2 regions of the Streptomyces sp. NPDC093109 genome follow, and region 1 is predicted to be linked to the other one. Evidence: riboswitches for the same ligand, from Rfam matches in the RefSeq annotation. Region 1 holds a riboswitch; the other holds the start of a gene.
The links. A riboswitch is a leader RNA that binds a small molecule or an ion and turns the genes downstream of it on or off. The one in region 1 is predicted to bind cyclic di-AMP.
Positions count from the first base shown of each region.

Region 2: it holds a riboswitch for cyclic di-AMP, as region 1 does, so the genes downstream of both, AB0389_RS06170 (LysM peptidoglycan-binding domain-containing protein) here and AB0389_RS16625 (transglycosylase family protein) in region 1, are expected to answer to the same signal.

Region 1 covers NZ_JBFBEZ010000015.1:47,974-52,377, reverse strand. Annotated here, with positions in the region: gene AB0389_RS16635 (septum formation initiator family protein) at 1-403, opposite strand, end outside; gene eno (phosphopyruvate hydratase) at 510-1,799, opposite strand; gene AB0389_RS16625 (transglycosylase family protein) at 2,030-2,758, opposite strand; cyclic di-AMP (ydaO/yuaA leader) riboswitch at 2,765-2,938, opposite strand; gene AB0389_RS16620 (transglycosylase family protein) at 3,301-4,125, opposite strand; gene AB0389_RS16615 (cytochrome P450) at 4,262-4,404, opposite strand, start outside.
Region 2 covers NZ_JBFBEZ010000004.1:46,599-51,002, forward strand. Annotated here, with positions in the region: gene AB0389_RS06160 (PDR/VanB family oxidoreductase) at 1-634, opposite strand, end outside; gene AB0389_RS06165 (aromatic ring-hydroxylating dioxygenase subunit alpha) at 640-1,698, opposite strand; gene AB0389_RS06170 (LysM peptidoglycan-binding domain-containing protein) at 2,083-2,877, opposite strand; cyclic di-AMP (ydaO/yuaA leader) riboswitch at 2,882-3,074, opposite strand; gene AB0389_RS06175 (hypothetical protein) at 3,590-3,976, opposite strand; gene AB0389_RS06180 (metalloregulator ArsR/SmtB family transcription factor) at 4,276-4,404, shown strand, end outside.

The sequences.
Region 1 (4,404 bases):
GGTTCTCGTCGCGCCGCTCCCGCGCCGTCTCCGGGTCGATCACGGTGTAACCCGTCTCCCCCGGCATCAGATAGTGGAGGTGCTCGCGCGCCAGCCGCTGGATATAGGCGTCGTCGCGGAGCCGCGCCTTCTCGTCGCGCAACTCCTCGACGCGCTGCTTCGCCTCGCGGGCGACCCGTTCCTGGTCGGCGATCTCGTTCCGCTGCGACACGTACTGCCGCATCGGATACGCGAGCGCCACCACCATGGTGCACACCACCAGGGCGAGGAAGGCCGCGCGCCCGGTGAGCCGGGAGCGGCGGTCCTGCCGGCGGTTCTGCGAGCGGTAGACCCGGGCGGCCGTCTGCTCGCCGATGATCCGCAGCCTGGTCGCGGTGGAGAACCGGTCCCGGTTCCCGGTCATGGCCGCCCTCCCCTCCTACGTACGTACGTCCCCGGACACGGTACGGGACCGGGGCCGGGGACGTACGGACGACGGGCGGGAGCGCCCTCGTACCTCAGGCGTAGCCTCAGGCGGAGCGGAAGCGCGGGAACGCGCTGCGGCCCGCGTACACCGCCGCGTCGTCGAGGATCTCCTCGATGCGCAGCAGCTGGTTGTACTTGGCGACGCGGTCCGAGCGGGCCGGGGCGCCGGTCTTGATCTGGCCGCAGTTCACCGCGACGGCGAGGTCCGCGATGGTGACGTCCTCGGTCTCGCCGGAACGGTGCGACATCATGCACTTGAAGCCGTTGCGCTGCGCCAGCTCCACGGCGTCCAGGGTCTCGGTCAGCGAACCGATCTGGTTGACCTTGACGAGCAGGGCGTTGGCCGAGCCCTCCTCGATGCCGCGCGCGAGGCGCTCCGGGTTGGTGACGAAGAGGTCGTCGCCGACGATCTGGACCTTGGAGCCCAGCTGGTCGGTGATGACCTTCCAGCCGGCCCAGTCGTCCTCGTACAGCGGGTCCTCGATGGAGACGAGCGGGTACGCCTCGACCAGCTCGGCGTAGTACTCGGTCATCTCGGCGGCCGAGCGCGACTTGCCCTCGAACTCGTAGCTGCCGTCCTTGTAGAACTCGGACGCGGCGACGTCGAGCGCGAGCGCGATGTCGCGGCCGGGGACGTAACCGGCCTCCTTGATGGCTTCGAGGATGAGGTCGAGCGCGGCGCGGTTCGACTCCAGGTTCGGCGCGAAGCCGCCCTCGTCGCCGAGGCCGGTGGACAGGCCCTTCTGCTTCAGGACCTTCTTGAGCGTGTGGTAGACCTCGGCACCCCAGCGCAGCGCCTCGGAGAAGGACTCCGCGCCGATCGGGGCGATCATGAACTCCTGGATGTCCACGTTGGAGTCGGCGTGCGAGCCGCCGTTCAGGATGTTCATCATCGGAACGGGCAGCAGGTGCGCGTTCGGGCCGCCGAGGTAGCGGAAGAGCGGAAGGTCCGAGGCTTCGGAGGCGGCGTGCGCGACGGCCAGGGAGACACCGAGGATGGCGTTCGCGCCGAGCGAGCCCTTGTTCTCGGTGGCGTCCAGGTCGATCATCGCCTGGTCGATCAGGCGCTGCTCGGTGGCGTCGTACCCGACCAGCTCGGGGCCGAGCTGCTCGATGACGGCGAGGACGGCCTTCTCGACACCCTTGCCCAGGTAGCGGCTGGCGTCTCCGTCGCGGAGTTCGACGGCCTCGAACGCACCGGTGGAGGCACCGGAGGGAACAGCAGCACGGCCGGTGCTGCCGTCGTCGAGGCCGACCTCGACCTCGACCGTGGGGTTGCCTCGCGAGTCGAGGATTTCCCGGGCTACGACGACGTCGATGGACGGCACGAGCATCTCCTTCTGGGATGTGACGCGTGGGCGCAAGGTCTCATTGGCCTTGCGCCATGAGCCTAACCGGCCCGGAGTGATCGGTCGGCCCCGAGGGCCTCTCGTTTGGGCCGGGCCGCCCCTATTGACCCGTACCGACCGGTAATGGGGATTTTCGGGGCTGACGGCCGAAACCCCGGCCCGGCGCGTACGGGGGTGACGCGCCGGGCCGGGGTGCTCTGGGGCGGGCGGGCGGGTCAGCTCAGGTGGAGCTGCTGGCCCGGGTAGATCACATCGGCGTCACGGACGATGTCCTTGTTCAGGTCGAAGACCTTCTTCCAGCCGCCCTTGACCTTGTGGGCGTCGGCGATCTTGGAGAGGGTGTCGCCGGACTTGACCTTGTACTCGCCGTCACCCTTCTTGATCGTGACGGTGGCGCGGTTCTGGCTGCGCGAGGCGGTGGGCTGCTCCGCGGTGCGCTGCTGGGGCGCGGCCTGCTGCGCCGGGGCGGCCTGCTGCTTGGGAGCGGCCTGCTGCTTCGGGGCGGCCTGCTGCTTCGGCTGCGACTGGGACTGGGACTGCGTACCGGAGCCGCTGGAGCCGCCGCTGTACGCCGCGCCCGACAGGTTGACGCCGCAGCTCGGCCACGCGCCCTTGCCCTGGCCGGCCAGGACCTTCTCGGCGACCGCTATCTGCTGGGACTTGGACGCCAGGTCGGCGCGGGAGGCGTAGGCGGTGCCGCCGTACGCGGCCCAGGTGGAGCTGGTGAACTGCAGCCCGCCGTAGAAGCTGTTGCCGGTGTTGATGGACCAGTTGCCGCCGGACTCGCACTGGGCGACCTGGTCCCACTCGGCCGCGGTCGCGGCCGAGGCGGAGGTGGCGCCGATCAGCGGGGCCGCGACGGCGGCACCGGTGATTCCGGCGAGTGTGGCGTAGCGGACCGCCTTGGACGGACGACGGTGCTTGGCCTTGCTGGAACGCAGCAGCATGAAGCATCTCCTCACCGACGCCTACGAGGTCAGCTGTCGGGTTCGGGCCAAGTGAGTTGCCCGGCCGCGTGCTCTCACACGCGGCTTCACCCCTAGCCGTGCCCGGACCGTCTCTCGACGGCCGGGACCGGCGCGAACCATTGGGTCCCCCGCTCCTGCCTTCGGCGCTTTACGCGACGACCACTCCCCCCGACCGACGGCAGGATTCGGCGTTTCGGTCGACGGGGCCCGCGGTGCGAGCGGTTCAGACCGTAATCACAGCCCGGGTGGTTGTTCAAAGAGGCACATCCGGGAGAAAACGCCCTTCCCGCCCTCAACGGCCTTCATGTTTCCGCAGGTGGGGACCGGGATGAGCCAACCGTCAGAGCAAATGACCCCAGTTGCGGCAAAGAGACCCTTGTCTCACTTGCGCAGAAGTGGACATACGATCCCTAACCACCCCCCGATCGCGCCATGTTTCGGATCGCGGCCGGGGCGCCGACCAGGGCCGGACGGGGCGCCGTGGACGTCAACGGTGCCCCGTTCAGCACAGGGGCGGCTCAGACCCAGCCGCCGACGACCTTCTGACTGCCGATCACGACGGAGAGGGGCTCGCCGCCGACGACGACGGACTCACCGCGGCCGGTCTCCTCGCCGCCGTACGCGTCCCCGAGGCTTCCGTCGCGGGCGGTCGCACTGCCGCGCGAGGCACGGTCGCTCGGTTCGCGCTCTTTATCCTTATTGCCCGATGCGCCGTCATCCTCCTTGGCGGGGGCGCCCCGGTGCTTGCCCGTGGCGGGCGCGGTCGAGGCGTCGGCGGTGGGCTCGGTGTCCTTGGTGTCGCTCGCGCTCGGCGACGGGGTGGCGGGGTCCGTGGAGGCCGCCCCGCCCGTCTGCGTACCGCTGTCGCCGTACCCGGGGGTCTCGGTGCCGGACGTGGCGTCCGAGGCATCGCCCGACGGGTCGGTGGTGGAGCCCGAGCCGGTCCCGGTCGCGCCGTCGACGGTGCTCCCGACGCTCTTCACGAGCCCGGAGACGACGGCGCAGCTGGACCACGCCTTCGTGCCCTGCGCCGTGAAGACCTTCTCGGCTATCTGGATCTGCTGGGAGCGGCTCGCCAGGTCGGGGCTGGCCGCGAACTCCGCGCCACCGAAGGCGTCCCAGGTCTCCTGGGTCATCTGGAGTCCGCCGTAGGCGCCGTTGCCGAGGTTGGCGCTCCACCGGCCGCCGCTCTCGCACTCGGCGACCCGGTCCCAGGTGGAGGCTTCCGCCGCGCTTGCGCCACTGGCGGCCAGGAGCGGGATGGCGATGGCCGATCCCGTCACTCCTGCCGCGACGAGAAGGGCGGGGGCCTGTCGGGGCCGGCGGTGTTTCCCGGAGCGCATGCGGTTGCCTTCCGTGTGACTGTCGGTTCGACATCAGCGTGTTGCTGCTGAGTCGTCGTGAACGTAGCGGTACTCGAACTGTTGTCACAAGTCGATGCAGCGGAGATCACGCAAAAGTCACGGTATTGGCGGGCCGTCAGGAATTCGTTCCCGGAATCCCCCCGGAATGCCCCGCACTCGCCCTTTCGGACAATGGCGTGAACTGCACCGGAAGTGTGCGCAATCCACGCATGATGAGCCCGCCGCGCCAGCGCAAATCGGCAGGATCCTCCGCAAGAC
Region 2 (4,404 bases), on a different contig from region 1:
TCGCCCCGTCGCGTACACACGCCATGAAGCCGGCCGGACCGCACACGTATACGGCCGTCTCCGGGTCCGGGACCAGCAGGTCACCGGGGAGGCCGGTGCGGACGCTGTCGCCCCGGTCACCGCGGTGGCTCACCACCCGCCCGGCGAAGGAGGACTCCGCCAGCCGCTCCGCCAGCGGTGCCCGCGCCGCGCTGGAGGTGTAGTGGTGCAGGCGGAACGGCGCGCCGCGCGCGGCCAGGGTCTCGGCCATCGAGAGCAGCGGTGTGATGCCGATGCCTCCCGCGACGAGCACGTACCGCCGCGCGGACACCAGCGGGAAGAGGTTGCGCGGCGCGGAGACACGGAGCCGCCGGCCCACCGTGATCTCCCGGTGCAGGGCCAGGGAACCGCCACGTCCCGTGTCCTCCCGGTGTACGCAGATGAGGTAACGGTCCTTCTCCCGGGGCGAGTTGCAGAGCGAGTACGGGCGGATGAGCGCCGGGCCGCCGTCCGCCCGGTCGAGGTGTACGTCGATGTGCGCGCCGGCGTCGAAGGGCGGCAACGTACCGGTGACGGGGCGGAGTTCGTAGCTGCGGCTGGTGGCGGAGGCCAGGGTGACGGCGTGGACGATGACATCGAGGGTCTGCACGGCCATGGCTCCTACGCGGTGAAGAAGTGGCTCAGGCCCATGTCGCGCAGCCCGCGCCGGTAGGCGATGGAGCTGCGGTCGGCGGGGATGTGCACTTCGAGCCGGGGGTCCAGGGGCAGGTTCTCAGGTTTCTGCACCTCGACGATGGCACGGTCCTCCTCGAACACCTTCCGGTTGAAGTCGTACACGTCCTGGACCGGCCCGTCGGTGTCGAAGTCGCGGGCGATCGGGGCGAACATCCGGGTCTTCCTGGCCGAGACGGGGGAGGCCGCGTTCATGATGTTGAGGCGTCCGCCGCCGGGGAAGTGCACCACGAGGGTGGCGGTGAAAGGCAGATGGACGTCGAAGTGGCGCAGCCACTGGAAGTCCGGCGGGGCCTGCGGGCCGCCGCGCGCGTAGTTGCTGACCGTGCTCCAGTAGTCGACGGAGAAGCCGCGGTCGTGGCGGACCGGGGAGTAGTCGGGGACAGCGGTGTTGTCGGGGTCGCCGAAGGAGTCGAGATGGACGAAGCCGAAGTGGGCGACGTCGAGGAACCCTTCGAGCTGGCGGCCCGCGAACGCGGCGATGTCGATGCTGGGGCAGGTGATCCGCTGGAACCCCTCGTCGTCCCAGTGGGCCATGCGCGGTACGGGCGCCACGGCCGCCGGGTCCCGCCGCTCCTCGTCGGTCGGCCGCAGACACGTCCACACCAGTCCGTACCGCTCGACGACGGGGAAGGTCCGCAGGTTCAGCCGGGCGGGGATCTTCGCTGCGGGGTGCGCCGGTACGTCCGTACACCTGCCGCCCGCGCCGAAGCGCAGGCCGTGGTAGGCGCAGGTGATGCCCGCGCCGTCGCCGCCGCCGAGGCTGAGCGGGACACCGCGGTGCGGGCAGATGTCGTGGGCGACGACGGCCTCGCCGTCCACCCGGTAGGCCACGAGCGTCTCGTCCAGCAGCCGTACGGCCACGGGCCGGCCGCCGACCTCGCGGGAGAGCGCGACGGGGTACCAGTGGCGGGCCAGGATCGCCCAGTCACCGGGGTCGAAGGTGCACTCCCTGGGCAGGGCGGGAGGGGGTACGACGGTGGTCATGGTGAGGTCCTTCTGCGCATACGTCCCCGCCGGAGGGGACGGAGGGAGGGAGCTGGAGGGCTACGGGCCGCGTGTCGCTCAGCCGCGGGCGGCGGCGGAGCGGAGCGGCACACCGTGGGCCACACGCCCCCGCGTCCAGGCCGACTGGTGGACACGGCTGCGGAGGTCCGCCGGACGTGCGCTGCTGAGGCTCATACCGGCTCCCTTCCGTCTCGTATGCGTGGAGAGAGAGTGACGTACCGAAATTTCCCGGTCGTTCCGTGATCGTTTCCGGCCTGTTGCCTGCTCCGCATGGTGCGAGAAGGGGCACGAACGGCCGCCGGCCCCACCCGTCCGCGCCGAGGCGGGGCAGGTGGGGCCGGTGTTGTGCCGGGCGCGGGTCCGTCAGTAGGGACCGTTGACGTTGTCGATCGAGCCGTACCGGGCGGCGGCGTAGTTGCACGCGGCGGTGATGTTGGCGACCGGGTCGTAGCTGTTCAGGGACGTACCGGGCACGTGGTACGTCTGGAACGTGGGGTCGATGACCTGGAGGAGCCCCTTGGAGGGGATGCCGTTCTGGGCGTTGATGTCCCAGTTGTTGATGGCCATCGGGTTGCCCGAGGACTCACGCATGATGTTGCGGTAGATGCCGTTGTAGCTGCCGGGGATACCGCGCGCGGCCATGATGTCCAGGGACTCCCGGATCCAGCCGTCCAGGTTGTTGCTGTACGACTTCAGGGCCGCGGGAGCGGCGGTGACGGTCTTGGCGGCCGTCTTGGTGGCCGTCTTCGGCGCGGCCTTCGGGGCGGCCTTCACCGTGGCCTTGGCGGCCGTACCGAGCTTCAGCGTGAGGCCGGGGCGGATGTGGGACGGGTTGGTCCCGATGGCCCCGCGGTTGTCCGCGTACAGCTTCTTCCAGCCGCCGCTGAGCGAGTGCGCCTTCGCGATCTTGGAGAGCGAGTCGCCCAGGACCACGGAGTAGGTGGTGGGGACGGCCTTCACCGCGTTGTCGGAGGCCTGGGGCACCGAGGCCGCCGGGGCGGTGACGGGCGCGGCCTGGGCGGTGGTGGCGGCGAGCAGGGGCAGGGCCAGTACGGCACCCCCCGCGCTCACGGCGACGGCGCCACGGGCGAGCGGGTTCGTTCTGGGGCGGCGGTGCTTCGCCTTGTGCTTCGCCCTGACGACAGCCTTTGCGAACATGACGCGTTCCTCTCCGTCGCCTGCGAGGTGAGCTGTCGGGTTCGGGCAGGAGATGCCCGGTCACGCGGTGTACACGAGACTTCACCCCAAGCCGGTCCGTACACGGACCGGCGACTTACCTGGGTCCCCCGCTCCTGCCGTACATGAGTGGGTTGGTGGGTTGACCGGACAGCGGCAGGATTCGGCGTTCCATCCGGAGTGACGTGAACTTAAGCGAGAACAGCGGAACCGAACAAGTCCGGAATTCAATGCGCTCTCCGGCGCGGAAAGATCAAATCCCGCAATTCCCGCCGGGCGTACGAAATACGCGCCCTCCCGGCCGCCACACCCACCCCGCCACCGTGATGCACGTCACCCCCGTAGGGCGAACATAAAAGGACAAGACACCCAAATATCACCCATACAACCCGGGCGGCGAGGCACCGAAGGGCGCGGTCGGAGCACCTGACCGCACATCAAAAACGCACCGGGCACGTAATTCGCCGAGGAATTCACCAACACCCCTTCCGGTCGAGTGGCGTTGCCTTCGGAGAACCGCGCCGGGATACCGAGCGAGCGTGTTCCGAATACGCGTCAGAAACCGGACGTGCTCGGCCATCAGGACCGGCCGGGTGCGGATCGCGGGGGACGGAACGGTATACGGAAACAGAAACGGGAGCGGGGCCGACGTGCGGCCCCGCTCCCGTGTTCCTGGCGCCCGGTACTCCCGGTACTAGACCAGCGCGGGCTCCGGCTCCAGCTCGGACTCCGTCTCGGGCTTCGGCTCCGCCTTGGACGGCGCCTTGGCCTTCGCCGGGGTCACGGCGGCGGGGGCGGTCTCCGGGGATTCCGCGGTCTCCTCGGAGCCGTCGCCGTCGACCTCGATGAGGTCGAGGTGCCCGCGGATCGTCTCCACCGGCAGTCCGAGCTCGTCGGCGGCGTTCTGCTCGCTGCCGAAGACCTCGACCGCCTCCGCCACGGCCTCGGCCAGCTCCACCTTGGCCTTGCGCAGCTTGGCCTCGGCCTTGTCGATCGTGTCGACGACGGCCAGCTGGCGCCGCTGCTTCTCCTGGAGCTTCTGCTTGCGGGACGGGCTCTTCTCGGGGGTTTGCGAAGTCATGGCCAAGATCATAAACCGACCGTCGGCCAGGCCCGAAATCCCCAACCGGCGTCCGCGAGAGGGCTGTTCCCCGGCCGGACGGGAGCGCGCCAGGGGCACCATGATCCCGTACCGCCAGCCCGGGACCGGCGCGTATGGCAGTGTTGTCCCGGTCGGTCCAGAGCCGCCGGACGAGCGGGATACGGCGAGGACGACCCCGGGGCAGTGAGTCCCGGGTGGGAGCGGCACCGGCCCCCGGTGTCCGAGCGACGGCGAGCGACCGGTCCCACGGCCGGCCGCAGCAGTGCGGAGGCAAGTCGGTGAGCGCGCCGCTCTACCAGCTGAAGGCGGAGTTCTTCAAGACGCTCGGGCATCCGGTACGGATCCGGGTGCTTGAGCTGCTGAGCGAGCGCGAGCACGCGGTCGCGGAGATGCTGCCGGAGGTAGGG